DNA from 3 places in the Streptomyces sp. NPDC005004 genome. Region 3 is predicted to be linked to each of the others. Evidence: predicted binding sites of a transcription regulator. Region 3 holds the regulator's gene; each other region holds the start of a gene.
The links. Region 3 encodes HrcA, which represses chaperone genes, less so after heat shock. Its sites were predicted from a motif close to TTNGCACTCNGNNNNNCNGAGTGCNAA; they were not measured.

Region 1 (9,927 bases), on a different contig from region 3:
CCGCTGCTGACCGGCAACCGCGGCCCCGGCGTCGCCGCCGCCGTCTACGGCGGCGGCCTCCTGACGGGCTACGCGGTGGGCTTCGCGGCGACGTGGGCGTTCGGCTTCCGCCGGGGCGCGGGGGTGGAGGCGGGGCGGGTGACGGGGCGGGCGCGGGAGACGGCCTGAGAGGGGAGACGAGCCGCCGCGGCCCCGGGGGAATACGCGCCCCTCCCGGGCGAACCCGCGTAACACCTCCGCGTCCCCGCTCGTTCCCCCGGCATGATGAAGGCCCTGCTCACCACCGCCGCTCTCACCGTCTCCGCCGCCGCGCTGGCCGCGCCCGCGCAGGCCGCCGCCGCCAGGAGCGACAGCGGCGACCGTTGGACCGCGACCGACACCGCAGGGTGTGCGGCCGATCTGGCCGTGGCGCCCGTGTTGAAGGCGGCCTCGCCGCTGCCGCTGGGCGAGGCGCCGCCGGCGTGCGGGAAGGGCAGCCTCATCCAGCACGGCAGGTGAAACGGAGCCGGTCCTACGCTGCGCCGCCCGTGTACTCGGCGATCTGGATCAGGTTGCCGCACGTGTCGTCCAGGACGGCGATGACGACCGGCCCCATCTCCGTCGGGTCCTGCGTGAAGCGCACCCCGCGGGCGCGCAGGCGCTCGAACTCGGCGCGTACGTCGTCCACGGCGAAGGACGTGGCCGGGATGCCGTCCTGGACGAGCGCGGAGGTGTACGCCTTGGCGGCGGGGTGGGCGTCGGGCTCCAGCATCAGCTCGGTGCCGTCGGGCTGCTCGGGCGAGACGACGGTCAGCCAGCGGTACTCGCCGACCGGGACGTCGGCCTTCTTCACGAACCCCAGCACTTCGGTGTAGAAGCGCAGGGCCTTGTCCTGGTCGTCGACGAAGACGCTGGCCAGGTTGATCCTCACGGGGAACCCTCCGGTCACATGGGGCTTCGGCACATGGAGCTGCCGCCCATTCTCGGTGCTGCGGCCGCTTTCCCGGGGAGCCCGCCCCGGGTGAGAAGCTGGATCCATGAATCACGCCCAGCTCACCGCGCTCGGTCGTGCCCTCCGGCTGGTCGGGGAGCACGGCGAGTCGCTGACCACCGACACCCCGGACGCCCGGCTGCACGAGGTCAAAACCGATCTGCGCCGCGCGCTGGACCTGCTGGAGGAGAGCCTGGAGGCGGGCGCGCCGCTCACCCGCTGCCCGGAGCACCCGCAGGGCCCGGTGGACACGAGCGCCCCGGACCTGTGCCTGCTGTGCGAGACGCGGCGCCGGTCGGCGCAGCGCGCGGAGTACGGCGGCGGGCCCTCCCGTCCGACGGACGCCCCCGCGAAGTCCCCCTCCCGCTACGGCGTCCGCGCCGAGCGTCCGCAGCCGCAGCAGCGCTGGCTGCCGGAGGCGTGGAACGGCCGCGAGTGGCAGCTCTGCGGCACCCCGCGCCGGGACCGGGCGGAGGCGGAGGCGTACCTGGCCGCCCAGCGACGCGGCTCGCGCCCCGCGATGGCGTACCGCCTGGTGCACGAGTTCACCGACTACGAGGTGCTGCGGGTGTGGGGCACGCCCACATATGTGGACGTCGAGCCGATGGGGAACATGTAGCCGCGCCCTATGGGGGAGGCCAACATGTGGCCCGCCCACACGTCGGCTGCCGCCGGCTCTCACATAGCCCCGGCCCACACAGGCCCACCCCACGCATGACCGCCCCACGCATGACCGCCCCACGCATGACCGCCCCACGCATGACCGCCCCACATAGACGCCGCCCACACACGACAAAGGCGCCGAGCAGGACGTCACGTCCCACCCGGCGCCCAAGCGCCGAACCTCAGCTCAGCGACTGCAGCGCGGCGGCGTCGTACGGCTTCAGCTCGTCGAACCGGCCCGCGAGGACCTTCGCGGCCCACTCCGGGTCCTGGAGGAGCGCACGGCCGATGGCGACCATGTCGTACTCGCCGCTCTCCAGGCCGTCGAGGAGGTCGTCGATGCCCTTGACCGGCGCGCCCTCGCCCTCGAACGCCTTGACGAAGTCGCCGTTCAGACCGACCGAGCCGACGGTGATGACCGGCTTGCCGGTGATCTTCTTGGTCCAGCCCGCGAGGTTGAGATCGGAGCCCTCGAACTCGGGCTCCCAGTAGCGACGGGTGGAGGCGTGGAAGACGTCGACGCCGGCGGCGGCCAGCGGCGTCAGGATCGCCTCGAGCTCCTCCGGGGTCTCGGCGAGACGCGCCGTGTAGTCCTGCTGCTTCCACTGCGAGTAGCGGAAGATGATCGGGAACTCGGCCGACACGCGCTCGCGCACGGCCGCGACGACCTCGGCGGAGAACTGGGCACGGGCGACCGGGTCGCCGCCGTAGGCGTCGGTGCGGCGGTTGGTGCCCTCCCACAGGAACTGGTCGAGGAGGTAGCCGTGGGCACCATGGATCTCGACACCGTCGAAGCCGATGCGCTCGGCGTCGGCGGCGGCCTGCGCGAACGCGGCGATGACGTCGTCCACGTCGGACTGCGTCATGGCCTTGCCCTTGGGCTCGGCACCCTCCTTGTGGACGCCGGAGGGGCCCACGGCGGGAGCGTCCGCGAACGGCGGCTCGCCCTGGCGGCGGACCATGCCGATGTGCCAGAGCTGCGGGACGATCGTGCCGCCCGCCGCGTGCACCTCCTGCGCGACCTTCGCCCAGCCCGCGAGCTGCTCCTCGCCGTGGAAGCGCGGCACGCTGTCGCTCTGACCGGCCGAGTCGTGACCGACGTAGGTGCCCTCGGTGACGATGAGGCCGACACCGTTCGCGGCGCGGCGGGAGTAGTACGACACCACGTTCTCACCGGGGATGCCGCCCGGCGAGAACATGCGGGTCATGGGCGCCATCACGATCCGGTTCGGGACGGTGAGGCCGTTGAGCTGGATCGGGCGGGACAGGAGCTGGGCCGCGCGGGAGGCGGCGGGCGTCGTGACGGTCACCTGGGGGGCTCCTCGTGAGTACGGTGGGGCTACGGTGTTGACCAAGCGGTATGTGCGCACGCAATTGTGCACCCTCTGAAACAACCCCGCCCCCACGACCCCGTATTCCACCCTCCCCCACGCCGCCTTGTGACCCCGGCCACCCGGCACCCCCGGCGCGTCGGACGCGACGCCCGCGCCGCCTTCCCTTCGCGTCCGCCCGCGCCCGCGGTCCGGCTCCATGGAAGGACGCGTGGCTCACCATCCGGGAGAACCCCGCGCGCCCCACAGCCGGCCGTCACCTCACCGACGCGGCCGTCCACTCGGAGTACGACCTCCTGCGCGACGAACTCCCGTGGTACACCTGCCCCGTGGAAACCGCCCCGCGCACCGGGCTCACCGCACGGCCGGCCCGAGCGCCCCTCCGTCCCCGAGGTGGACCGATGAGACCGAGCACCAACCTGTTGAAGGGCCTCGCGGAGGCGTTCGCGTGTCTGACCCTCGGCGCGTTCGGCATCTCGCTGATACCGGGGGGACATTACCTGGCCTGGGTCTACGTCCTCGGCAGCCTGTCCTTCGGATGCGACGCATGGCGCAGATGCAGCCGGGCCCGCCGCGCGCAGCGCCCGGAAACGCCCGAGGGCGGCACCTCCCCCGGAACCCCGGAGGAAAGTGCCGCCCTCGGAAAGGACAGTTGATCCAGAAGAGGATCAGAAGTCCATGTCACCGCCCGGCATACCGCCCGGAGCGGCCGCGGCGGCCTTCTCCGGCTTGTCGGCGATGACGGCCTCGGTGGTGAGGAACAGCGCGGCGATGGAGGCCGCGTTCTGCAGCGCGGAGCGCGTGACCTTCGCCGGGTCGATGATGCCCTCGGCGATCATGTCGACGTACTCGCCGGTCGCGGCGTTCAGGCCGTTGCCGACGGGCAGGTTGCGGACCTTCTCCACGACGACGCCGCCCTCGAGACCACCGTTGACGGCGATCTGCTTCAGCGGGGCCTCCAGCGCGAGCTTGACCGCGTTGGCACCGGTCGCCTCGTCGCCCGACAGCTCCAGCTTGTCGAAGACCTGGCCGGCCTGGAGCAGGGCCACGCCACCACCGGCGACGATGCCCTCCTCGACGGCCGCCTTGGCGTTGCGCACGGCGTCCTCGATGCGGTGCTTGCGCTCCTTCAGCTCGACCTCGGTCGCGGCACCGGCCTTGATGACGGCCACGCCACCGGCGAGCTTCGCGAGGCGCTCCTGGAGCTTCTCGCGGTCGTAGTCGGAGTCGCTGTTCTCGATCTCGGCGCGGATCTGGTTCACGCGGCCCTGCACCTGCTCCGAGGAGCCGGCGCCGTCGACGATCGTGGTCTCGTCCTTGGTGACGACGACCTTGCGGGCGCGGCCCAGGAGGTCCAGCGTCGCGTTCTCGAGCTTGAGACCGACCTCCTCGGAGATGACCTCGCCGCCCGTGAGGATGGCGATGTCGCCGAGCATGGCCTTGCGGCGGTCGCCGAAGCCCGGGGCCTTGACGGCGACGGACTTGAAGGTGCCGCGGATCTTGTTGACGACCAGGGTCGACAGGGCCTCGCCCTCGACGTCCTCGGCGATGATCAGCAGCGGCTTGCCCGACTGCATGACCTTCTCCAGGAGCGGGAGCAGGTCCTTGACCGAGGAGATCTTGGAGTTGGCGATGAGGATGTACGGGTCCTCGAGCACCGCCTCCATGCGCTCCATGTCGGTCGCGAAGTAGGCGGAGATGTAGCCCTTGTCGAAGCGCATACCCTCGGTGAGCTCGAGCTCCAGACCGAAGGTGTTGCTCTCCTCGACGGTGATGACGCCTTCCTTGCCGACCTTGTCCATGGCCTCGGCGATCAGCTCGCCGATCTGGGTGTCGGCGGCGGAGATGGAGGCGGTGGAGGCGATCTGCTCCTTGGTCTCCACGTCCTTGGCCTGCTCGAGCAGGGCGGTGGAGACGGCCTCGACGGCCTTCTCGATACCGCGCTTGAGGGCCATCGGGTTGGCGCCGGCGGCTACGTTGCGCAGGCCCTCCTTGACCAGGGCCTGGGCCAGCACGGTCGCGGTGGTCGTACCGTCGCCGGCGACGTCGTCCGTCTTCTTGGCGACTTCCTTGACCAGCTCGGCGCCGATCTTCTCGTACGGGTCCTCGAGCTCGATCTCCTTGGCGATGGACACACCATCGTTGGTGATCGTGGGGGCGCCCCACTTCTTCTCGAGGACGACGTTGCGGCCCTTGGGGCCGAGCGTCACCTTGACGGCGTCCGCGAGCTGGTTCATGCCGCGCTCGAGGCCGCGCCGCGCCTCCTCGTCGAACGCGATGATCTTGGCCATGTGAAGTGGTCCCTCCAGGACTGGGGGTGATTCCTTCGGACCGCGCCCGCGCCCGCGACGGACGGCTCGCCGGCCTCGTGGTTCCTTGCCCCACCCGGCCTGCGGGCCTCACCGACCCGGTCCTTCGTTGTCACTCTCACCTTCAGAGTGCTAACGCAATGATTAGCACTCGGCATGGTCGAGTGCAAGCGCCTTCGGGGGATCGGACGGGGGACGCGCGCGGGGCGCGCCGAGCGGCGCGGACAGCACGAAGGGCCCGCACCCCGTGCCGGGTGCGGGCCCTTCGAACGTGAGACGTGAGACGGACGTGTGACGCGATGAGACGTTCAGTGCGAGAAACGTTCAGGCGCTGAGGCGAACCATGTCGGCCTGCGGGCCCTTCTGACCCTGCGAGATCTCGAACTCGACCCGCTGGCCCTCCTCAAGGGTGCGGTAGCCGTCCATCTGAATCGCGCTGTAGTGGACGAAGACGTCCGCACCACCGTCTACCGCGATGAAGCCGTAGCCCTTCTCCGCGTTGAACCACTTGACGGTGCCCTGAGCCATGCCTAACTCCCCTATTACTGGCCCTTGCGCAGATCCACCCTTCGCGGACCCGGGTCAGACCTCACCCCCCATGGGTCGGGGGCGTGCGCCGGAACGCGTCGACCGCGGCTGAATGTATCTGTCCAACTGCCGTCTGCAACAGGTCAATCGGACGAGAAATCTGGACGAGACCGGTCCGGAATCTGGCGAGAATTCGGCTGAATTCAGGGCAAGTCGGGCCCCATAAAAACAATAAATGCCGCATATAACCCGTGCATTTTGGCTGCTTCTTGTCGGGCGTGCGGCATGAATCCAAGGTTCCCGACCTGTCGGCCGGGGAGCGCGTTCCCCAACTCTATCGCGCTCAATCACGCAGAATGGCCCCCTCCGTTTCTCTTACGGAGGGGGCCATTCGATGAACAGTTTGTTACCGGCGTTACTGCCGGTAATTCTCAGCCGCCGGCGACCGCCGGAATGATCGACACACCGGCGCCCTCCGGGGTCGGCGTCTGGAGGCCGCCCTCGAAGCGCACGTCGTCGTCGTTGACGTACACGTTGACGAACCGGCGGAGCTTGCCCTCGTCGTCCAGGACGCGCCCGGCGATGCCGGTGTGGTGCTTCTCCAGGTCCTCGATCACCTCGGCGAGCGTCGCCCCCTCGGCGGCGACCTCCGCCTGCCCGCCGGTGTAGGTACGCAGGATGGTGGGGATGCGCACGGTCACGCTCATACGATTCGACCTCCGGTCGCGATGAAAACTGGGCTTGCGTAGTGGCTGCCGGGCCCGCGGCCGCGGCCTGTGGCACCTTGCGTGAGACCTCCGCTCGGATTCGCCCCAGGGGCGGCCGCCACGAAACGGGAGACCCCGTCGGGCGGCCGCCGGATTCCCCGGGACTCCGAGGAGCGGGTCAGGCGAGGCCGGCCCCTCGGAACGACTCGAGGCTCGGGCGAATGGTCGCGGTGAGTCCGGTACCCGCCACCGCGTCCAGGGTCTTCAGGCCGTCACCCGTGTTCAGGACGACGGTGGTGAGCGTCGGGTCCAGTACGCCGTTCTCCAGCAGCTTGCGGGTCACGCCGACCGTCACGCCGCCCGCCGTCTCCGCGAAGATGCCCTCCGTACGGGCCAGGAGCTTGATGGCGTCCACGATCTGGGGGTCCGTCACGTCCTCCACGGCGCCGCCCGTGCGACGGGCGATGTCGAGGACGTACGGCCCGTCGGCCGGGTTGCCGATGGCCAGCGACTTGGCGATGGTGTCCGGCTTCTGGGGCCGTACGACGTCGTGGCCCGCCTTGTACGCGGCCGACACCGGCGAGCAGCCCTCCGCCTGGGCGCCGAAGATCTTGTACGGCTTGTCCTCGACCAGGCCCAGCTGGATCAGCTCCTTGAGCCCCTTGTCGATCTTCGTGAGCTGGGAGCCGGAGGCGATCGGCACCACGAGCTGGTCCGGCAGCTCCCAGCCGAGCTGCTCGCAGATCTCGTACGCCAGCGTCTTGGAGCCCTCGGCGTAGTACGGCCGCAGGTTGACGTTGACGAAGCCCCAGCCCTCGCCGGCCGGGTCGCCGATCAGCTCGGAGCAGAAGCGGTTCACGTCGTCGTAGTTGCCCTCGATGCCGACGAGTTCACCGCCGTAGACCGCGGCCATGACGACCTTGCCCTGCTCCAGGTCGTGCGGGATGAACACGCAGGAGCGCAGCCCCGCGCGGGCCGCCGCGGCGCCGACCGCGCCGGCGAGGTTGCCGGTCGAGGAGCAGGAGAGCGTGGTGAAGCCGAAGGCACGGGCGGCCTCCAGCGCCTGGGCGACCACGCGGTCCTTGAAGGAGTGGGTGGGGTTGCCGGAGTCGTCCTTGACGAACAGGCCGCCGGTGACGCCGAGTTCACGGGCGAGGTTGTCGGCCTTGACCAGGCGGGTCCAGCCGGGGTTGAGGTTCGGCTTGTCGGCGACGTCGGCCGGGACGGGCAGCAGCGGGGCGTAGCGCCAGATGCTGGCGGGGCCGGACTCGATGCGCTTGCGGAGGCTGTCGGCGTCGTAGCCGGAGAAGTCGTAGGCGATCTCCAGCGGGCCGAAACACTCCTCGCAGGCGAAGACCGGGCCGAGCGGCACGCGGTGCCCGCACTCCCGGCAGCTCAGAGCGGCGGCGGGGCCGAGATCGACAGCGGGGGTGGCAATGGTCTGCACAGCCATGGAGGCGAGGCCCTTTCTCCTCATCTTCCTCACGACGCACTTCGCCGTGAGACGGATTTGGCACCTTCCCTAGCCGGGAGCCTCGCGTGGTCGCGGTGTGTCCGCGCACGAGACCGGCTGGAGGGTTGCCGGGGCTTCGCAGGGCCGTGTCCCTCTGCCCCTCTGGATGAGCTGTATGCGGTTGTGGACGCCGATCGTCTCGGACATGCGATGGTCATCGGCGTTGTTCAAGACTGTAACCGAAGGCCAGCACAGTTGAAGGTGTCGTCCGAACCGCGAGACGGGTTCATGGACACCGGCACGTGTGACCGTACGTCCCCGCTGAGAAGGAGCCGCAGACCATGCTGGAAGAAGTCGAGCGCTGGCTGGCCACCCGCTCCTGGTCCGTGGCCGACCGCCCGCTGCACCGCGTCCTCGCCGCCAAGCAGCGCTCCGGGCAGACGGTGTCCGTGGTGCTGCCCGCGCTGAACGAGGAGGAGACGGTCGGTGACATCGTCTCCGTGATCCGCCACGACCTGGTGACGCAGGCACCGCTGGTGGACGAGATAGTCGTGGTGGACTCCGGGTCCACCGACCGCACCTCCGAGGTCGCCGCCGCCGCGGGCGCGCGGGTCGTGCACCGTGACGCGATCCTGCCCCGGCTGCCCACGGTGCCCGGCAAGGGCGAGGTGCTGTGGCGGTCGCTGCTCGCGACCGGCGGCGACATCGTGGCCTTCGTGGACGCGGATCTGAAGGAGTTCTCCTCGGACTTCGTCCTCGGCATCGTCGGCCCGCTGCTCACCGATCCGCAGGTGGACCTGGTCAAGGCGATGTACGACCGTCCGCTGGGGGGTGCCGCCGGGCAGGGCGGGCGGGTCACCGAGCTGATGGCGCGGCCGCTGCTCAACATGCACTGGCCGCAGTTGGCCGGTTTCGTGCAGCCGCTGGGCGGTGAGTACGCGGCCCGGCGCTCCCTGCTGGAGCAGCTGCCGTTCCCCGTGGGGTACGGGGTGGAGCTGGGGATGCTGGTGGACTCCCTGCACCTGGTCGGGCTCGACGCGCTGGCGCAGGTCGACGTGGGTGTCCGCAAGCACCGGCACCAGGACGGGCAGGCGCTTGGGCGCATGGCCGCGGCGATCTACCGCACGGCTCAGTTGCGGCTTGCCCGGGGGCATCTGGTGCGGCCCGCGCTGACCCAGTTCGAGCGGGGAGTGTCGGGGTTCGAGCCCCGCACGTACTCGGTGGACACGGAGGAGCGGCCGCCGATGGCGGAGATCGCGGAGTACGCGGCTCGCCGGGTGGCTTGACGGGGGCGACGCCTCGGCTTCGCCGTCGGCGCCGGTCGCCGTCGCTCTCTCCCCCCTCCCCGCACCGCCCGTACGGCTCGTGTCGTCGGGTGCGGACGGCCCCCGGTGGAGCGTCCTCGCCGTCGGCTGCCTCGGATGCGCCCTACGCCGTGAAAGGCGGGATGTATACGAGGCGCCGTGTCGGGTCGCGCGTACGTTTGAGGGTTTCGGTGCCGGGCTAGGTTGAGGACCATGGCTTCAACGCAGGGTGCTGAGGTGCTGGTCGCGTCGAATCGCGGACCGGTGTCGTACACGGTGGGTCCGGACGGGGCGCTGACGTCGCGGCGCGGTGGTGGCGGGCTGGTTTCCGGACTGTCGGCGATCGGGCCGGACACCGACGCGGTGTGGGTGTGCGCGGCGCTCGGGGACGGTGACCGGGAGGCGGTGCGGCGCGCGGACGGCGGGCTGCTGCCGGCGGCGGACACCGGCGGACAGCGGGTGCGGATGCTGGACATCGACCCGCAGACGCACGCCGAGGCGTACAACGGCATCGCCAACTCCGTGCTGTGGTTCGTGCACCACATGCTGTACCAGACCCCGCTGGAGCCGGTCTTCGACGCGGAGTTCCGGCAGCAGTGGGAGGCGTACCGGGAGTACAACCGGGCGTTCGCCGAGGCGCTGGCCGAGGAGGCGGCGCCGAA
Region 2 (9,927 bases), on a different contig from region 3:
GGCGGTGGCGGTCAGGGACTGGGTCAGCCGGTCGTCCCCGATCAGCTTGTGCCAGTTGGCCAGACCGGCCGGGCGGGGGTCGCCCAGGCCGTTCCAGGTGGTGAAGGACAGACAGAACGCGAGGATCATGGGCAGGAGGGCGAAGAAGCCGAAGAAGAGCACGGCGGGCAGCGCCCAGGAGGGGTGGGGGCGCCCGGCCCGCGTGGCCGATCCGCTGGTCGCGCCGCTCACTTCAGCTCCTTGAGCGCCGAAACGAACCGCTCCGGCGACGACTTGCCGACGAACAGCTTGTTGACCTCGGTGAGCATCGGGGTCGAGGCGTTCGGGTCGACCGCCTGGTCCCAGCTGAGTGTGAAGGCGGGGGCGTTCTGGACCATGCGGTACTGGAAGCGGGCGAACTCCGGGTTGGGGGAGGCGTCGAGGAGGTCGGCCGCGTTGGAGGTGGCCGGGATGTCGCCGTTGGCGATCAGGGCCTTGGCGTAGCGCTCGGAGGCGCAGTCGCGGAGGAAGGCGAGCGCCGCGTCCTTGTTGCTCGTACGGGCGTTCACCGACCAGTAGTTGGTGGGGTTGCCGACCACGTTGCGGATGTCGCCCGCGCCGCCCTCGAACTCCGGGAAGGGGCACCAGCCGAGGTCCTTCCTGGCGAAGTCCGGGAACTTGCCGAGCTGGGTGGAGTACTCCCACGAGCCCATCAGGTGCATCGCCGCCTTGCCCTTGGCGAAGGCGGCGGGGGCACCGCCGTTGGTGTACGCGACCGAGCTGAAGCCCTTGCCGAAGGCGCCGTCGTCGATGAGCTCGCGCACGGTCCTGGCGGCTTTGAGGACGGCGGGGTCGCCCCACCCCGCCGAGTCGCCGTTCTTGATCCGGTCGAAGACCTTGGGGCCGCCGATGCGGTCCACGAGGTACTCCAGCCACATGAGTTCGGGCCAGATGTCCGCGCCGCCGAGGGCGAACGGGGTGATCCCCGCCTTCTTCAGTTTCGCGTTGGTGTCGAGGAGCTGGTCCCAGGTGGTGGGCGGCTTCAGCTTGTGCTCGGCGAACAGGCGCTTGTTGTAGAAGAGGATCACCGGCTGCATACCGCGCATCGGGATGCCGTACTCGCGCCCGCCGAGCGCGCCGGCGGCGAGGACCGAGGGCAGGAAACCCTTCTTCAGGACCGGGTCGGAGGCGATGGTGCCGGTCAGGTCCAGGATCTGGTGGGCCTCCTCGTACGCCTTGATGGAGCCGCCGCCCCAGTTGAAGAACACGTCGGGGGCGTTCGGGGAGCCCATCGCGGTGCGCAGCTTCGCGGGGTACTCCGCGCCGGGCACCTTCTCCAGGTGGACCCGGCCCTTGGTCTTGCGGGCGGCGGCCGAGGAGTTGAACCGCGAGACCGCCGCGGCCTGCACCTTCGCCGCGTCGTCGCCGTACACGAACGCCGTGAGCGTGCCGTCCGCGCCGGAGTCGCCGCCGGAACCGCAGGCGGTGAGCCCGGCGGCCAGAGTGGCGGCACCGGCGCCGAGCAACCAGCGTCTGCTGTAGGTCTCCATGAACGGGCACCCCTCACGGATCGTTCGCGGATGACTCCGCGAAAGCCTTCGAATGTTTCGAAAGACAACTCGAATGTTCCGGGAACGTAAGACGCCCGACGGAGCCCGTCAAGAGGTCGCGCAGAGATACGATCGCGGCCATGAAGCCGACGAAGAACGGAACGGCGCAGAGCGCCACGCTCGCCGAGATCGCCCGGGAGGCCGGGGTGTCGGCTCCGACTGTTTCGAAGGTGCTCAACGGGCGGGCGGACGTCGCCGCGGCCACCCGTGCCCGGGTCGAGGAGCTGCTGCGCGCGCACGGTTACCGCCGCAGACGGGCCGAGGCCACCCGCTCGCCGCTGATCGACCTGGTCTTCCACGAGCTGGAGAGCGCCTGGGCGATGGAGGTCATCCGGGGCGTGGAGAACGTCGCCCGGGAGGCGGGGCTGAGCGTGGTGCTCTCCGAGAGCGCCGGGCGGCTCACCCCCGGCCGCACCTGGGCCGACCAGGTCGCGGGGCGCCGCCCGCACGGCGTGATCCTGGTCCTGTCGGACCTCGACGACTCCCAGCGCGCCCTGCTGACCAGCCGCCGCATCCCCTTCGTGGTCCTCGACCCGGCGGGCGACCCGGGGGCCGACGTGCCCTCCATCGGCGCCACCAACTGGCAGGGCGGCCTCGCCGCGACCCGGCACCTCGTCGACCTCGGCCACACCCGTATCGGTGCGATCAGCGGGCCCTCCCGCATGATGTGCAGCCGCGCCCGCCTCGACGGCTACCGGGCCGCCCTGGAGACCGCGGGGCTGCCCGTCGACCCCGCCCTGATCAAGGCCGGCGACTTCCACCACGACTCCGGCCGCCGCCTGGGCCTGGAGCTGCTGCGCGCCCCCGACCGCCCCACCGCCGTCTTCGCGGGCAACGACCTCCAGGCTCTCGGTCTCTACGAAGCCGCCCGCGAACTGGGCCTGCGCGTCCCCGAGGACCTCAGCGTCGTCGGCTTCGACGACCTTCCCGTCGCTCGCTGGGTCGGCCCCCCGCTCACCACCGTCCGCCAGCCCCTGACCGAAATGGCCGAAGCCGCCGCCCGCCTGGTCCTCGACCTCGGCCGCGCGGACTCCGCTCCCGCCTCCACCCGCGTGGAACTGGCGACGAGCCTGGTGGTGCGGTCGAGCACGGGGGCGCCGCCGGCGTGAGCCGGGCTACGCCGCCGGATGCCCGATCAGCATCGTCGGCGCTCCCGCCACCCGGGTCAGGAACACCGTCGCGGAGTGGGGCCCCTGTGGCTTCACCTTGCGGCGGAGCTCTTCCGGTTCGACCGCCGAGCCGCGCTTCTTGACGGTGAGGGTGCCGACCTGGCGTTCGCGGAGGAGCGCCTTCAGCTTCTTGAGGTTGAAGGGGAGCTGGTCGGTGATCTCGTAGGCGGTGGCGTAGGGGGTGGGGCGCAGGGTGTCGGAGGTGAGGTAGGCGATGGTCTCGTCCAGGAGGCCGCCGGCCAGGTCCTCGGCGACCTCGGCGACCAGGTGGGCGCGGATGACGGCGCCGTCGGGCTCGTAGAGGTAGCGGCCGACGGGGCGGACGGCCGGGTCGGGCAGACCGCGGCCTTCGAGGCTGCGGGGACCCGGGAGCAGGGTGGCGCGGACGCCGCCCGGGGCGCCGGTGCCGAACCACAGCACCGCCTCCTTCACGTCTCCGGCGTCCGAGATCCACTCCGCCTCGGCTTCGGCGGGGACCGCCTCGTGCGGGATGCCGGGGGCGATCTTCAACGCGGCGCGCGGGGCGGTACGGGCCGCCGCGACCGCCCAGGACAGCGGCGGTGAGTACGCCTCCGGATCGAAGATGCGGCCCCGGCCGCCGCGTCGCGCCGGGTCCACGAACACCGCGTCGTACCCGGCCGTGTCCACCTCGGTGACGTCCGTCTCGCGCACCTCGATCAGGCTGTCGAGCCCCAGCGCCTCGGCGTTCGCCCGCGCCACCGCCGCCGTCAGCGGGTCGCGGTCCACGGCGAGCACCCGGATACCCGCACGGGCCAGCGCGAGCGCGTCGCCGCCGATCCCGCAGCACAGGTCCGCCACCGAGGTCACCCCGAGCGCCCGCATCCGCTCCGCGCGGTACGCCGCCACGCTGGTCCGGGTCGACTGCTCGACCCCGTTCGGCGTGAAGAACATCCGCTCCGCGTCCTCGGCCCCGAACTTGGCCGCCGCCCGCTGCCGCAGCCGGGCCTGACCGAGCGCGGCCGACACCAGCTCGACGGGGTGGGTGCGGCGCAGCCGGGTGGCGACGGCGAGTTCGTCGGCCGGTGCGGTGCCGCGGACCTCGTCGAGCAGGGCCCGGCCCTCGTCGGTGCGCAGGGCGTGGAAGGAGGAGAGCTGGTCGTTCACCGGCTCATTGTGGGCCAGTCGGTGGACCGTACGCCTCCGACGGCGGTGTCGGGCCGGTCACGGGGCTCCGGCCTGCCAAGATCCGGCATCATGCGAGCCGTCGTACAAAACGATAAAAGTCGGGCGCGGTTGCGTGCGGCCGCCCTGCGCTGCGCCGCCGCCGCACTCACCACCGCCGCCGTCCTCACCGGCTGCGCGGGCCCCGGCGACAGCGCCGCCCCGCACAAGGCCCCCGCCGGACACGGCGGCCCCGCCAAGCCCCGGGACGCGGCCGCCGCCCGCCTCGCCGAACAGCAGCGCATGGCCGCCGCCGCCCGCAAGTGGGGTCTCGCGCAGGTCCCGGTCGCCCCGCCCGCGCCGCCCCGCGTCAAGCCGAGGATCACCGCCCGCGCCGGCTTCGAGGTAGCCCACCAGGACGACTGGGACCTCCCCCCGGTCTTCACCACCGTCCCCACGCGGCAGAAGGTCGTCTTCCTGACCATCGACGACGGCGCCGAGAAGGACCCCAGGTTCCTGGAGATGATGCGGGAGCTGAAGATCCCGTACACCGCCTTCCTCAGCAACTACCTCGTCAAGGACGACTACGGCTACTTCCGCACGATGCGGTCGTACGGCAACACGCTCGACAACCACACCCTGACCCACCCCTATCTCCCCGGCCTCTCCTACGAGGAGCAGCGCCACGAGATCTGCGGGATGCAGGACATCATGGAGAAGCAGTTCGGCAAGCGCCCCACCGTGCTGCGCCCGCCCTACGGCGACTACAACCAGGACACCCTGCGCGCCGCCAAGTCGTGCGGCATCGAGTACGCGCCGATCTGGAACGAAGAGGTCTACGTCGACCACTGGGAGTACCGCGAGGACGACCGCCGAATGCGCCGCGGCGACATCGTCCTCACCCACTTCCGGGGCCCCGGCGAGTGGAACGGCACCATGGTCGACGACATGCGCCGCTTCCTCGACAAGGTCACGGCCGAGGGCTACGCGGTCGCCCGCCTGGAGGACTACCTGTGAGCCACGGGGGGCGGGGACGGACGCGGCGGGCGCCGGGACGTTCGACGAGGCGCGCAGGCGGGTCCGGGCGCGCGGGCGCGGGCGCGCGCGCCGCGCTGTGCGCCGTACTGGCCACCGTCGCGCTCCTGACCGGCTGCGCCCAGTCCGTCGACCCCATCGAACGCCTCGGCAAGAAGGCCGCCGAGGGAGTGCACCGCCCCGTGGTCCGCGCCGACCGCGCCTACCGCCACTGGGGCCTGTCCGCCCCCCTCGCCGCCGCCCCCCACCACGCGGCGACCACCCGCACGGCCGGCCCCCTCCCCCCGGTCGTCGACCGCGTCCCCACCACCGACAAGGTCGTCTTCCTCACCTACGACGACGGCGCGGGCCAGGACCCCCGCCTGGCCACCCTGATCCGCGAACTCCACCTCCCGGTCACGGTCTTCACCACCGTCCACCAGGCGGCCCTCCGCAAGGCGGGCGCGACGGTCGAGCACCGGGCCCCCCGCCGGGGCACCCTCCCCGGCCTCCCCTACACCCGCCAGCGCGCCGCCCTCTGCACCCGCCCCGCCGCCCACCTCCTCCGCCCCCGCCACGGCACCTACGACCACACCACCCTCCGCGCCGCCGCCCACTGCGGCATCACCGCACTCGTCCTCTGGCGCGTGACGGTCACACCGACGGGCGTCGCCTACACGAGAGGCCCCCACGCCCTCCTCCCGGGCGACGTCGTCCGAGTGGGCCCGGCGCGAGGTCCGGCGACGGAACTGGGGGAGCAGACGGCGCGACTGCTGCGGAAGGTGCAGGAACGCGGCCTGACGGTGGGCCACTTGGAGGACTACCTGTAGGCGGCTCCGCTCGCTCGCGGTCCGTCCGGGCGGGGGCCTGGAGGTGCAGCGACCGAAACGGTGGACGCGACTCCCGCACCGACATCGCCGACGCGCCGCACGGCAATTGGCACTCCGCTTGACCGAGTGCTAACCCCGGTCATAGTCTCGGCTCTGGCACTCGGCAGCAGAGAGTGCCAACAAAGCGACGGGCAGGTCCGGCACCCGCGACGACGGATCCACCTGGTCGCCACCTCAGACAGTCAACCCCGTGTGATCTCAGAAGGGGGAGGTCGGATCGTGACGACCGCCAGCTCCAAGGTTGCCATCAAGCCGCTCGAGGACCGCATTGTGGTCCAGCCGCTGGACGCCGAGCAGACCACGGCCTCTGGCCTGGTCATTCCGGACACCGCGAAGGAGAAGCCCCAGGAGGGCGCCGTCCTCGCCGTGGGCCCGGGCCGCTTCGAGAACGGCGAGCGCCTGCCGCTCGACGTCAAGGTCGGCGACATCGTGCTGTACAGCAAGTACGGCGGCACCGAGGTGAAGTACAACGGCGACGAGTACCTCGTCCTCTCGGCGCGCGACGTTCTCGCGATCATCGAGAAGTAGTTCACCCGAAGCAGTCTCTGCTTCCCCGCTGCGCCCCTGGCCCCCGCGACCGAGAGGAAGCCGGGCGGCCGGGGGCGCGGTCACATCCACCCAGATTTTCGAGAGGGCTACCGCTGTCATGGCGAAGACTCTGAAGTTCGACGAGGACGCCCGTCGCGCCCTTGAGCGCGGCGTCAACAAGCTGGCCGACACGGTGAAGGTGACGATCGGCCCCCGGGGTCGCAACGTCGTCATCGACAAGAAGTTCGGCGCGCCCACCATCACCAACGACGGTGTCACGATCGCCCGTGAGGTCGAGATCGAGGACCCGTTCGAGAACCTCGGCGCCCAGCTCGTGAAGGAGGTGGCGACCAAGACCAACGACATCGCGGGTGACGGCACCACCACCGCCACCGTGCTCGCCCAGGCGCTCGTGCGCGAGGGCCTGAAGAACGTCGCCGCCGGTGCCTCCCCGGCCGCCCTGAAGAAGGGCATCGACGCCGCCGTCAAGGCCGTCTCCGAGGACCTGCACGCCGCGGCCCGTCCGATCGACGAGAAGTCGGACATCGCCGCCGTCGCCGCGCTGTCCGCCCAGGACGACCAGGTCGGCGAGCTGATCGCCGAGGCCATGGACAAGGTCGGCAAGGACGGTGTCATCACCGTCGAGGAGTCCAACACCTTCGGTCTGGAGCTGGACTTCACCGAGGGCATGGCCTTCGACAAGGGCTACCTGTCCCCGTACTTCGTCACCGACCAGGAGCGTATGGAGGCCGTCCTCGACGACCCGTACATCCTGATCAACCAGGGCAAGATCTCCTCGATCACCGAGCTGCTCCCGCTGCTCGAGAAGATCATCCAGACCAACGCCTCCCGCCCGCTGCTGATCATCGCCGAGGACGTCGAGGGCGAGGCCCTGTCGACCCTGGTGGTCAACAAGATCCGCGGCACCTTCAACGCCGTCGCGGTGAAGGCCCCCGGCTTCGGCGACCGCCGCAAGGCGATGCTGCAGGACATGGCCGTCCTCACCGGCGCCACCGTCATCTCCGAGGAGGTCGGCCTCAAGCTCGACCAGGCCGGTCTGGACGTGCTGGGCTCCGCCCGCCGCGTGACCGTCACCAAGGACGACACGACGATCGTCGAGGGCGCCGGCAAGTCCGAGGACGTCCAGGGCCGCGTCAACCAGATCAAGGCCGAGATCGAGAACACGGACTCCGACTGGGACCGCGAGAAGCTCCAGGAGCGCCTCGCGAAGCTGGCCGGCGGCGTGTGCGTGATCAAGGTCGGCGCCGCCACCGAGGTGGAGCTGAAGGAGAAGAAGCACCGTCTGGAGGACGCCATCTCCGCGACCCGCGCCGCGGTCGAGGAGGGCATCGTCTCCGGTGGTGGCTCCGCCCTGGTGCACGCCTCCAAGGTCCTCGACGACAACCTCGGCAAGTCCGGCGACGAGGCCACCGGTGTCTCGGTCGTCCGCAACGCCGTGGTCGAGCCCCTGCGCTGGATCGGCGAGAACGCCGGCCAGGAGGGCTACGTCATCGTCTCCAAGGTCAAGGACATGGAGAAGGGCCAGGGCTACAACGCCGCCACCGGCGAGTACGGCGACCTGATCAAGGCCGGCGTCATCGACCCGGTCAAGGTCACCCGCTCCGCCCTGGAGAACGCGGCCTCCATCGCCGCCCTCCTCCTGACGACCGAGACCCTGGTCGTCGAGAAGAAGGAAGAGGAAGAGGCCGCCGCCGGTCACGGCCACGGCCACGGTCACTCCCACTGACCCACCCTCACCACCACTGAGGCCCGGCCTCCCCACGGGGACGCCGGGCCTCGGCGTTGTCGGACCTTTGCTCTTCCTTTGCGGTCATCGCGACAGCGAAGCAAGACTGGCCGCTAGGGTCGAACACCCGTGCAGTCGGTGGAGGGGGAGAGTCCAAGTCATGGGTGAGAGCGGCGAGATACTCGACATCAAGATCGCTGACATCAAATCGACGGCGCCTCGTTTCCACCACGAGAGCGTTGCCCTCGCGCATGCTCTGACCAAGCTGAAGCACGGGCTGGCCGCGGCCGGAACACCGTGGGGCCACGACGAGCAGGGCGAGCGGTTCCACAAGCTGTACGGCCCGCACGTCAAGAAGATGGAGCACGCCACCCGGATCCTCGTCGACGGTCTGGCGAGCATTCACCAGGCCATGGTGGACATGGCCGACGGGCACGTCGACAACGAAGAGCTGATCCGGGGCATGTTCAGCCGCGTCCGGGTCGGACACGACGACAAGGGCGACGGCAAGTGAGCGTCGCGGACAAGGCCCGCAAGGTCGTCCAGGACATGACGGGGATGTGGTGGCCGGACGCCGACGAGGACGGGTTGCGGGACGCGGCCAAGGCGTGGCGGTCCTTCGCCGACGACGTCGACGACGTCACCTCTGCCGCCAACAGGGCGGCCGGCTCACTGATCGAGAACAACAAGGGCGAGGCCATCTCCGCCTTCGCCGACCCGTTCTGGCGTCGCTACCATCATGACGGCCACGGCTGGCTGAAGGACCTGGCCGAAGCCGCCCGCGCCATGGCCAAGGGGCTGGACGCGTACGCGGACACCGTGCACGCGGCCAAGAATAAGCTTGAACACGAACTGGAGATCGTCGGCGCCACCCTCGTTGCCGGTACCGCTCTGGCCGTGTTCACCGCCGGCATGTCGGAAGGCGCGGCAGTGGCCGCCGCGGCCACGGTCACGGAGGTCGCCGCCGGCCTGGGCGTAGCGGTGACCGAGGAGATCGCCACCATCGCGGCCACCACCTTCATGACCGCCGCCTTCGGCGGCATCGAATCCGTCACCGTGAACCTCGCCGTCACTCAGCCGGTCTCCATGGCGGTGGGCGAGCAGAAGGGCGGGCTCGATCTGGCTGAGGCTCACGAGGCCGGGGTCTACGGCGCGTTGCTGGGCGGTGGCCTCGGCGGTGCCGGAGCCACTGTTCGAGCCGTGCGCAACGCAGGGGGCGTCACCGAACTTCTCGGCGGTGTGCCGGTACCCTCTTTCGGCCCCGAGCCCGCCCTGGCCGGCGGTGCGGGCCCGGCTCTCGACGATCTCGGTCTGCTCATCACGGGAGACGGAGAGCCGAATGCGTGGCCGCGCAGCAAGCGAAGAGGACCGGTCAAACCGAAGTACCGAGCAGATCTCGCGGGCGACGAAGGCAAGGGGAGCCCGACCGAATCCCACACCTTGGCCAAGCATGTGGAGAAGACCGACCGACAGCTGAGAACCCGGTTGCGGCAGGAAAAAGAAATCAAAGGAAGCTCGAGTTTTATCAGCGAGGAGTCGGCACAGGATCTCACAGACCGGGTCATGCTCAAGGAACAAGCCGCGGTGAAGCGCTGGCTGGAGAAGGGGACCAAGCGGGACCTGGAGCTCGAATGCGACTTCGGTCAGGAGACCACCGGGCGAAGCTTGTCCCGAGAGGACTTCGTTCGCGGCACCGGGCCTCACGACGTTCACCGGGTATTCGTGCTTCTCCGCCGTGATCCCCAGATGCCGAGCGGCTACCGTATTCATACCTCCTTCCCGAAAGCCTGAGGCCAGAACCCCCCATGACTCGACCGGAGGATTCCATGGAGGAGGGCGAACGCTTCCCCGAACTCCACGATCTGCTC
Region 3 (9,927 bases):
GCTGAACTTCTCGTAGGGCCCGTTCCGCGCGCCCGACTGGGGCCGCAGGCCGAGGACGTCGGCGTAGAAGCGGTAGCAGGCGGGGAAGTCGGTGACCAGCAGCCGTACCTGGCTCAGTTCCACTAGTGGCTCCGGTGTCAGGACCAGCGGCCGGTGCGTCCCAGCAGGAGGGCGGCGGCGGCCGTTCCGGCGGTGGAGGTGCGCAGGACTGACGGGCCGAGGACGCAGGCGCGGGCGCCGGCCTCCTCGAAGAGCGCCAACTCGTCGCGGGAGACGCCGCCCTCGGGTCCGACGACGAGCACGATGTCGCCCGTCGCGGGGAGGTCGACGGTGGCCAGCGGCACGCTCTCGTGCTCGAAGTCCGAGTGCAGCACGGCGGCGAAGTCGGCCTCCGCGAGCAGCGCGGCGACCTGCTTGGTGGAGGCGGCGTCGGCGACCTCGGGGAAGCGGACCCGGCGGGACTGCTTGCCCGCCTCGCGCGCGGTGGAGCGCCACTTGCCGAGCGCCTTCAGACCCCGGTCGCCCTTCCACTGGGTGATGCAGCGGGCCGCCTGCCAGGGCACGACCCGGTCGACGCCGACCTCGGTCATGGTCTCGACGGCGAGTTCACCCCGGTCGCCCTTGGGCAGCGCCTGCACGACGGTGATGCGCGGGGCGGGCTCGGGCTCCTCCACGACGGCGCCGAGCCGGACGAGCAGCCGGTCCTTGCCCTCGGTGCCGGTCACCTCGGCCACGGCGTGGCGTCCGGCGCCGTCGGTGAGGACGACCTCCTCGCCCGCCTGGAGCCGCTTCACGGAGACGGCGTGCCGTCCCTCGGGGCCGTCCAGGACGAACGGTCCGCCCTCCGGGCCGAAGTCCTCCACCACGAACACGGGAGCGGTCATCCCGCGCCACCTCCGTCAGCCGACTCTGTTGTCGCAGCGCGCAGTTCGGCGGCCAGTACCTCCACCAGCCGCCCGGCCGGCAGCGCGCGGGCCAGCCGGTGTCCTTGTCCCGCCCACAGCGCCATGCCCTGCGCGTCCCCCGTCCCGGTGGCGGCCCGGCGCAGCGGGGCGGTCAGGTGGTGCACCGCCGGGTAGGCGGCGGGCGCGTCCGCGCCGTGTTCGCGCAGGAAGCGGTTGACCAGGGCCCGCGCGGGGCGTCCGGTGAAGGCGCGGGTGGGCTCGGTGTCCGGGAAGGCGGGGTCGGTCAGCGCCCGCTTGTGGGGGTCGGGGGCGCCGGACTCGGGGGTGGCGAGGAAGGCCGTACCGAGCTGGGCGGCACTGGCGCCGGCCGCGAGCACGGCGGCGATCTGCGCGCCGCGCATGAGCCCGCCCGCCGCGACGACCGGCAGGTCCACGGCCTCGGTGACCTGTGCGAGCAGCGCGAGGAGCCCGAGCCCGGTGCGGTCGCGGGCGGGGTCGTCCCGGTGGGTGCCCTGGTGGCCGCCCGCCTCGATGCCCTGCGCGATGACGGCGGCGGCCCCGGCGCGCTCGACCGCGCGGGCCTCCTCGGCGGTGGTGGCGGTGACCAGCGTGACGGTCCCGGCGCGGCGCAGCGCGTCCAGCGCCTCGGGCTCCGGCACGCCGAAGTGGAAGGAGACGACGGGCACCGGGTCGGCGAGGAGCAGGGCCAGTTTGGCGTCGTAGGCGTCGTCGACCGGGCCGTAGGGGTCGCCGGTCGCGGTGCCGTAGCGCTCGCTCTCCCCGGCGAGGCCGCGGGCGTACGCCTCGACGGCGGCGGGGTCGGCGGTCTGCCGCTGGGGCAGGAAGAGGTTGACGCCGAAGGGGCGGCTCGTCAGGCCGCGCAGCCGCTCGATGTCGGCGCGCAGCGCGTCCAGGGCGCGGTAGCCCCCGGCGAGGAAGCCGAGGCCGCCCGCCTCGCAGACGGCGGCGGCCAGTTCCGGCGTGGAGACGCCGCCCGCCATGGGTGCCTGCACGATCGGAAGCGTGAGGAGATCGGCGAGGGTGCGGGGCATGTCCGCATCGTGTCACGTCCGCCGCGCGAGTCCGAATCGGACCCGGCGCCCCTGCCGCGGAAACGGAAGGAGGGGGGTGCCGGGCACCCCCCTCCTTCTGCCGGCGCTCTCGGTCAGCGGCCGTTGAACGCGTCCTTCAGCCGGGAGAACAGACCCTGCTGGCCGGGCTGGAACTGGCCCGTGGGCCGCTCCTCGCCGCGCAGCTTGGCCAGTTCGCGCAGCAGCCGCTCCTGCTCGGGGTCGAGCTTGGTCGGCGTGGTCACCTCGACGTGGACGATCAGGTCACCCCGGCCGCCGCCGCGCAGATGCGTGACGCCCCGGTTGTGCAGCGGGATCGACTGGCCGGACTGGGTGCCGGGCCGGATGTCGACCTCCTCCATGCCGTCCAGCGTCTCCAGCGGCACCTTGGTGCCGAGGGCCGCGGCGGTCATCGGGATGGTGACCGTGCAGTGCAGGTCGTCGCCGCGCCGCTGGAAGGTCGAGTGCGGCAGCTCGTGGATCTCGACGTACAGGTCACCGGCGGGGCCGCCGCCGGGGCCGACCTCGCCCTCGCCCGCGAGCTGGATGCGGGTGCCGTTGTCGACACCGGCGGGGATCTTGACCGTCAGGGTGCGCCGGGAGCGGACCCGGCCGTCGCCCGCGCACTCGGGGCACGGGGTCGGGACCACGGTGCCGAAGCCCTGGCACTGGGGGCAGGGCCGCGAGGTCATGACCTGGCCCAGGAAGGACCGGGTGACCTGGGAGACCTCGCCGCGGCCGCGGCACATGTCACAGGTCTGCGCGGTGGTGCCGGGGGCGGCGCCCTCGCCGTTGCAGGTGTTGCAGACGACCGCGGTGTCGACCTGGATGTCCTTGGTCGTGCCGAAGGCCGCCTCGTCCAGCTCGACCTCGATCCGGATCATGGCGTCCTGGCCACGGCGCGTGCGCGAGCGCGGACCGCGCTGCGACGCCGTGCCGAAGAACGCGTCCATGATGTCGGAGAAGTTGCCGAAGCCACCGGCTCCGAAGCCGCCCGCGCCGCCACCGGCGCCGCCGGCCTGCGAGAGCGGGTCGCCGCCGAGGTCGTAGACCTGCTTCTTCTGCGGGTCCGACAACACCTCGTAGGCGGCGTTGATCTCCTTGAACCGCTCCTGGGTCTTCGGATCCGGATTGACGTCCGGGTGCAGCTCGCGCGCGAGCCTGCGGAACGCCTTCTTGATCTCATCCTGCGACGCGTCGCGGCGCACGCCGAGAACGGCGTAGTAATCCGTGGCCACTTACGACTCCGCCAGGATCTGTCCGACGTACCGTGCCACTGCGCGTACCGCTCCCATCGTTCCCGGGTAGTCCATGCGGGTCGGTCCGACCACGCCGAGCTTGGCAACCGCCTCGCCGCCCGAACCGTAGCCGACCGACACGACGGACGTGGAGTTGAGTCCTTCGTGGGCGTTCTCGTGCCCGATACGCACGGTGACGCCCGGATCTTTGGCCTCGCCGAGGAGCTTGAGCAGCACGACCTGCTCCTCAAGTGCCTCCAGGACGGGCCGGATCACCAGGGGGAAGTCGTGTCCGAAACGGGTGAGATTGGCGGTGCCGCCGATCATCAGCCGTTCCTCGTTCTCCTCGACCAGTGTCTCCAGCAGTGTGGAGAGCACTGTGGAGACGGTACCGCGATCGTCGGCCTCGAACGCATCGGGGAGGTCCTCGACCAGTCGCGGCACGTCGCTGAACCGGCGTCCGGCGACCCGGCTGTTGAGCCGGGCGCGCAGATCGGCGAGCGAGGATTCGCCGAACGGCGCCGGGCAGTCGACCATCCGCTGCTCGACCCGGCCGGTGTCCGTGATCAGCACCAGCATCACGCGCGCGGGGGCGAGCGAGAGCAGTTCCACGTGCCGCACGGTCGAGCGGGTCAGCGAGGGGTACTGCACGACGGCGACCTGCCGGGTCAGCTGCGCGAGCAGCCGGACCGTGCGGGCCACCACGTCGTCCAGGTCGACGGCGCCGTCCAGGAAGTTCTGGATCGCGCGCCGCTCGGGCGCGGACATCGGCTTGACGCCCGCGAGCTTGTCGACGAAGAGGCGGTACCCCTTGTCGGTGGGGATGCGCCCCGCGCTGGTGTGCGGCTGGGCGATGAACCCCTCGTCCTCCAGGGCGGCCATGTCGTTGCGCACGGTGGCCGGGGAGACGCCGAGGTTGTGCCGCTCGGTGAGCGCCTTCGACCCGACGGGCTCCTCGGTGCCCACGTAGTCCTGGACGATGGCGCGCAGCACCTGAAGCCTGCGTTCACTCAGCATTCGGCGCGCACCTCCATCTTGTCGCCCTGCGGCACTCGACCTGCTCCCTGGCACTCTGCTGGGGCGAGTGCCAGACTTCCCCCGCCCAGTGTACGGCCGTGGGGTACCGCCCGGGCAAGGTCAGCGGTACTGCGCCGGCTTCTTGCCGATAGCGTCCCGGTATGAGCGTGACTTGGGAAGACCTGGGGTGGGAGCGGCTTGGCGAGGGTGTCGGACGGTGCCGGCTGCCGGGCTGGGACTGTACGGCGGGGCTGGTGGTGGGCTCGGGTGCGGCGCTCCTCGTGGAGGCGGGGTCGAGCCTCGCGGAGGGTGCCCGCCTCGAGACGGCGGTGCGGGAGCTGACCGGCCACGATGTGACCCATCTCGCGCTGACCCACCCACATTTCGATCACGTGCTGGGCGCGGCCGCGTTCGCGGCGGCGGAGACGTACGCGGCGGTGGGCATGGACGCGGTGCTGGCGCACGAGGCCGGGGAGCTGCGGCACGACGCGATCACCCAGGGTCTGCCGGTCGCGGAGGCGAACGAGGCGGTCGCCACGCTGCCGGTGCCGCTCCACCCCGTCTCGGGCGAGCTGACGCTCGACCTCGGCGGCGGCCGTCAGGTGCTCCTCGCCAACGTCGGTCCGGGCCACACCGCGCACGATCTCGCGGTCCTGGTGCCCGGCTCGCCGGAGGTCGTCTTCTGCGGCGACCTGGTCGAGGAGTCCGGCGAACCCCAGGCGGGCCCGGACGCCGTACCCGCCCGCTGGCCCGCCGCCCTGGACCGGCTGCTCGCCCTCGGCGGCGAGGACGCGCTGTACGTGCCCGGTCACGGAGCGGTGGTCGACGCGCACTTCGTTCGGCGCCAACGCGACGCCCTGGCAGCCCGTTTCGGCGTGTCGTGACAGGGGCGGTACGGGTTCTCCTATCGTCATGGGAATGCGCGAGTACTCCCCCGATCTGACCGCCCCCTGGAAGAAGCCGCAGCCGGTGCCGCAGGTCGCGGCCGAGCCGGGTCTGGTGGTGGAGGAGCCCGGCACCGGGTTCTGCGGAGCGGTGATCCGCTGCGAAGCGGGCACGGTGACGCTGGAGGACCGCTTCGGCAAGCACCGGGTGTTCCCGCTGGAGCCGCGCGGCTTCCTCCTCGAAGGGCGCGCGGTGACCCTCGTACGCCCCTCCGCCGCCCCCGCACGCCCCACCCGCACCGCCTCCGGCTCCGTGGCCGTCCCGGGCGCCCGCGCCCGCGTGGCCCGCGCCGGGCGCATCTACGTCGAGGGCCGCCACGACGCCGAACTGGTCGAGAAGGTCTGGGGCGACGACCTGCGCGTCGAGGGCGTGGTGGTGGAGTACCTGGAGGGCGTGGACGACCTGCCTGCCGTCGTCGCGGAGTTCTCCCCCGGCCCGGACGCCCGCCTGGGCGTCCTGGTGGACCACCTGGTCCCCGGCACGAAGGAGTGGCGCATCGCCCAGTCGGTGACCAGCGAGCACGCCCTGGTGGTCGGCCACCCCTACATCGACATCTGGGAGGCGGTGAAGCCCTCCGCCCTCGGCATCTCCGCCTGGCCCCGGGTGCCCCGCGGCCAGGACTGGAAGACGGGGGTGTGCCGCGCGCTGGGCTGGCCGTCGGAGAACACCGGGGCGGTGTGGCAGGCGATCCTGGCGAAGGTGACGTCCTACAAGGACCTGGAGCCGGAGCTGCTGGGACGGGTCGAGGAACTGATCGACTTCGTCACGGACGGCGGCGGGGCCTGACGCCGCCCGGCGTGATCAGTCCACCAGGTCCCGCACCACCGCGTCCGCGAGGAGCCGTCCGCGCAGGGTGAGCACCGCGTGGCCCGCGTCGTACGGGCCGGGGTCGAGCAGGCCGCCCGACAGGGCCCGGCGGGAGGCCGCGAGACCGTCGGGCTTCAGGAGGGACAGGGGGACGCCCTCGCGCAGCCGCAGCTCCAGCAGGACGCGCTCCACTCGGCGGTCCTCATCGGAGAGGAGTTCGCGGCCCGCGCCCGGGGAACGCCCGGCGGACAGCGCGGCGGCGTACGCGCCGGGGTGCTTGACGTTCCACCAGCGGACGCCGCCCACGTGGCTGTGGGCGCCCGGTCCCGCGCCCCACCAGTCGGCGCCGCGCCAGTACAGCTCGTTGTGGAGGCAGCGGCCCGCCTCGGAGGTGGCCCAGTTGGAGACCTCGTACCAGTCGAAGCCCGCCGCCGAGAGCATCTCCTCGGCGATCAGATAGCGGTCGGCGTGGACGTCGTCGTCCGTCATGGGGACCTCGCCCCGGCGGATGCGGCGGGCGAGCTGGGTGCCCTCCTCGACGATCAGGGCGTAGGCGCTGACGTGGTCGGGGCCCGCGCCGAGGGCCGCCTCCAGGGAGGCGCGCCAGTCGTCGTCGGACTCGCCGGGCGTGCCGTAGATCAGGTCGAGGTTGACGTGCTCGAACCCGGCCGCGCGGGCCTCCGCGACGCAGGCCTCGGGGCGGCCCGGGGTGTGTGTGCGGTCCAGGATCTTCAGCACGTGCGGCTTCGCGCTCTGCATGCCGAAGGAGATCCGGTTGAAGCCGCCGGCGCGCAGCTCGGCGAGGTAGGCGGGGGTGATCGTCTCCGGGTTGGCCTCGGTGGTGATCTCCGCGTCCGGCGCGAGTCCGAACTCGTCGCGGATCGCGCCCAGCATCCGCACCAGGTCCCCGGCGGCCAGCAGGGTCGGCGTGCCACCGCCGACGAAGACCGTGCGGACCTCGCGCGAGTCGTCGCCGAGCACCTTGCGGGCCAGGCGGACCTCGTCGGTGAGGGTGTCCGCGTAGTTGTCCCGGGAGGCGAGCACGCCGCCGGTGCCGCGCAGCTCGGTGGCGGTGTAGGTGTTGAAGTCGCAGTAGCCGCAGCGGGTCGCGCAGTAGGGGACGTGCAGATAGAACCCGAGGGGCCGCTCGGCGGCGCCGGCGAGCGCGGCGGGGGGCAGCGCGCCGTCGTCGGGGACGGGCTCGCCGTCGGGGAGTGCGGAAGGCATGTCCTCCATTGTCCCGTACTCGGGACGGCACCCTGCCGGACCTCACTCCGCCTGGAGCACCAGCAGCGCCAGGTCGTCGTCCGGCAGGTCGGGGGCGAAGCCGAGCACCAGGTCGTGGATGCGCTCCGCGATGCGCTCGGCGTCCAGGCCCGCGCACCCCGCGAGGGCGTGCGCGAGCCCGTCCTCGTCGTCGAACTGGCTGGAGCCGGAGCGGCGCTCGGTCACCCCGTCCGTGACGCACAGCAGGCTGTCGCCGGGCAGCAGCTCGACGCTCTCGCTGGTGTACGTCTCGTCCTCGACCACGCCGAGCAGCGTCTGCGGCCGGGCGGCGCTGCGGACCGCGCCGTCGGGGCTCAGCACCAGCGGCAGCGGGTGCCCGGCGGAGGCGAGGACGCAGCGGAAGCCGCCATCCGCGTGCGGGATCAGCTCGCCGTAGAGCAGGGAGAGGAAACGGCTCTGCGGGCCCTCCCCCGGCGCGAAGGGGCCGCCGCCCGCCGCGATCAGCGCGCGGGCGGCCGCGTCGGCGGCCTCGGTGGCGTCGTCCAGGAGGAGCTGGTTGAGGCGGTCGAGGACGCCCGCGACCGGGTAGCCCTCGCGCGCCAGCAGCCGGATCCAGGGCCGGGCCAGGCCGATCACCACCGCGGCCTCCGGGCCCTTGCCCTGGACGTCGCCCACGGCGAAGCACCAGCGGCCGTCGCCCGCCGGGAAGATGTCGTAGAAGTCGCCGCTGGGGCCGCCCTTGTCGCGGGGCTCGTAGACCAGCGCGCTGCGCACGCCCGGGATCTCCGCGACCGCGCCGGGCAGCAGGCCGCGCTGGAGGACGGCGCTGATGGTGGCCTGGCGGGCGTACTGCCGGGCCGCGCCGATGGCCAGCGCCACCCGGCGCCCCAGGTCCTCGACCAGCCCGGTGACCTCGTCGGGGAAGCGGAGCAGCCCGCAGCGGCCGATCACCAGAGTGCCCAGCGGGCGGCCGCCCGCGATGAGCCGGTAGGCGAGCGCGGTGCCGTGGGTGCCCTCGGGTCCGAGCGCGGCGCCCGGCCAGGGGTAGGGCTCCGGGCCCGAACGCACGCCGTCGGGGCGCGGCGGCTCCTTCTCCAGGGCGCGGAGCAGCTCCTCGATACGGCTCTCGTGGGCGTGCCAGACCCGCACGGGCCCGGAGCCGCAGCCGGTGCGCACGGTCGCCTCGTCCTCCAGCCACACCGCGCACCAGTCGGCGAGCCGGGGCACCAGGAGCTGGCCGGTGAGGGCGGCGACCAGGTTCTCGTCGAGCTGGCCGGCGAGCAGGTCGGACGCCTCGGCGAGGAAGGACAGCGCGCCCCGGCCCAGCCAGTCCCGGTCGCCGCCGGGGCGCTGCGGCTGCGGTGCCAGGGCCTCGGCGGCGCGCAGCGCGGGTACCGGCGCGGGTCCCTCGGGTTCCTCCTTGCCGCCGGGCGGCAGCCGGGCCCACAGGGTCTTGCCGTGGGAGCGGTAGGTGACGCCCCAGGTCTCGGCGAGGGTGGCGACCAGGCGCAGTCCGCGCCCGTGCTCGGGCATCTCGGGCGCGTCGGGGTCGGCGGGGTCGCGGGGGGCGCGCGCCGGGTGGTGGTCGTGCACCTCCACGGTGAACGCGCCGGTCGCCTCGAGGCGCCAGGCGACCTCGACCTCGGTCCCCGCGTGCACGACGGCGTTGGTGACGAGTTCGCTGACGACGGCCATCGCGTCGTCGGCCAGCCGCGCGTCACCGTCCGGTCCGGTCAGTCCGAGTCCCGCCCACTCGGTGAAGGCGCCGCGCACCAGCGCGCGGGCCGAGCCGGGCGCGGCGAGGCTCCCGGCGAGGGTGACCCGCCCTTCGCCGAGCGGGCCCGCGCCGGGGTACGCGGGCGTGTCACCGACGGGGGCGTCGGTCGCCCGCTGGGTCGGTATGGCCGCCATGTCCATGCGGCCAGGGTGACAGACAGGGGGCGCACATAAGCACTGTGTCACCGAAATGAGCGGCCGTGACGGGGAACTGTGCTACTGGTGTGCCAGAAGACGAACACTTTCGAGCGGAGACGGGCGCGAACTCCCCACTTCGGAGGGTTCACGCCCGTTCCCTGGACGCGTGTGCGTGCGGTCGTGGAACTGCGCGCCGGTGGGCCGGGGGCCGGGCGGGCTGGACCCCCGACACCCGGAGCCCGGTCAGGCCTCGCGGGCCCCCGCGTACATCTCGTCGATCAGCCCGCGGTACTCCCGCTCGACGACCGGCCGCTTCAGCTTCAGGCTCGGGGTGATCTCGCCGTGCTCCACGTCGAGGTCACGGGGCAGCAGGCGGAACTTCTTGATCGTCTGCCAGCGCTGGAGACCCTCGTTGAGCTGCTTCACGTACCCGGCGACCAGCTCGACGGTCTGCGGCGCGGCGACGACCTCGGCGTACGACTTGCCCTCCAGGCCGTTGTCGGCGGCCCACTGGAGGATCGTGGGCTCGTCGAGGGCGATGAGGGCGGTGCAGTAGTTCCGGTCGGCGCCGTGCACCAGGATGTTGGAGACGTACGGACACACCGCCTTGAACTGGCCCTCGACCTCGGCGGGCGCCACGTACTTGCCGCCGGAGGTCTTGATGAGGTCCTTCTTGCGGTCGGTGATCCGCAGGTAGCCGTCGGCCGACAGCTCGCCGATGTCCCCGGTGTGGAACCAGCCGTCGGACTCCAGGACCTCGGCGGTCTTCTCGGGCTGCTGGTGGTAGCCCTGCATGACGCCGGG

Region 1: groL (chaperonin GroEL) is a predicted target of HrcA. The motif match lies at 5,418-5,444, and genes of this name have one in related genera.
Region 2: groES (co-chaperone GroES) is a predicted target of HrcA. The motif match lies at 5,831-5,857, and genes of this name have one in related genera.

What each region holds. Positions count from the first base shown of each region.
Region 1 is NZ_JBSGAH010000001.1:347,629-357,555, forward strand. It holds gene ACWEEU_RS01550 (PTS transporter subunit EIIC) at 1-168, shown strand, start outside; gene ACWEEU_RS01555 (hypothetical protein) at 262-498, shown strand; gene ACWEEU_RS01560 (VOC family protein) at 512-910, opposite strand; gene ACWEEU_RS01565 (hypothetical protein) at 1,017-1,589, shown strand; gene ACWEEU_RS01570 (NADH:flavin oxidoreductase) at 1,816-2,943, opposite strand; gene ACWEEU_RS01575 (hypothetical protein) at 3,366-3,620, shown strand; gene groL (chaperonin GroEL) at 3,633-5,255, opposite strand; gene ACWEEU_RS01585 (cold-shock protein) at 5,598-5,801, opposite strand; gene ACWEEU_RS01590 (MoaD/ThiS family protein) at 6,233-6,508, opposite strand; gene thrC (threonine synthase) at 6,687-7,961, opposite strand; SAM riboswitch class I at 7,979-8,134, opposite strand; gene ACWEEU_RS01600 (glucosyl-3-phosphoglycerate synthase) at 8,303-9,247, shown strand; gene ACWEEU_RS01605 (alpha,alpha-trehalose-phosphate synthase (UDP-forming)) at 9,479-9,927, shown strand, end outside.
Region 2 is NZ_JBSGAH010000006.1:63,851-73,777, forward strand. It holds gene ACWEEU_RS09965 (carbohydrate ABC transporter permease) at 1-231, opposite strand, end outside; gene ACWEEU_RS09970 (ABC transporter substrate-binding protein) at 228-1,529, opposite strand; gene ACWEEU_RS09975 (LacI family DNA-binding transcriptional regulator) at 1,670-2,698, shown strand; gene ACWEEU_RS09980 (THUMP-like domain-containing protein) at 2,705-3,883, opposite strand; gene ACWEEU_RS09985 (polysaccharide deacetylase family protein) at 3,974-4,897, shown strand; gene ACWEEU_RS09990 (hypothetical protein) at 4,993-5,724, shown strand; gene groES (co-chaperone GroES) at 6,004-6,312, shown strand; gene groL (chaperonin GroEL) at 6,431-8,059, shown strand; gene ACWEEU_RS10005 (hypothetical protein) at 8,220-8,573, shown strand; gene ACWEEU_RS10010 (RNase A-like domain-containing protein) at 8,570-9,850, shown strand; gene ACWEEU_RS10015 (contact-dependent growth inhibition system immunity protein) at 9,886-9,927, shown strand, end outside.
Region 3 is NZ_JBSGAH010000007.1:305,836-315,762, forward strand. It holds gene ACWEEU_RS12810 (VOC family protein) at 1-123, opposite strand, end outside; gene ACWEEU_RS12815 (16S rRNA (uracil(1498)-N(3))-methyltransferase) at 138-884, opposite strand; gene ACWEEU_RS12820 (nitronate monooxygenase) at 881-1,957, opposite strand; gene dnaJ (molecular chaperone DnaJ) at 2,071-3,213, opposite strand; gene hrcA (heat-inducible transcriptional repressor HrcA) at 3,214-4,230, opposite strand; gene ACWEEU_RS12835 (MBL fold metallo-hydrolase) at 4,392-5,114, shown strand; gene ACWEEU_RS12840 (DUF3097 domain-containing protein) at 5,149-5,961, shown strand; gene hemW (radical SAM family heme chaperone HemW) at 5,977-7,209, opposite strand; gene ACWEEU_RS12850 (SpoIIE family protein phosphatase) at 7,252-9,120, opposite strand; gene ACWEEU_RS12855 (AMP-dependent synthetase/ligase) at 9,367-9,927, opposite strand, start outside.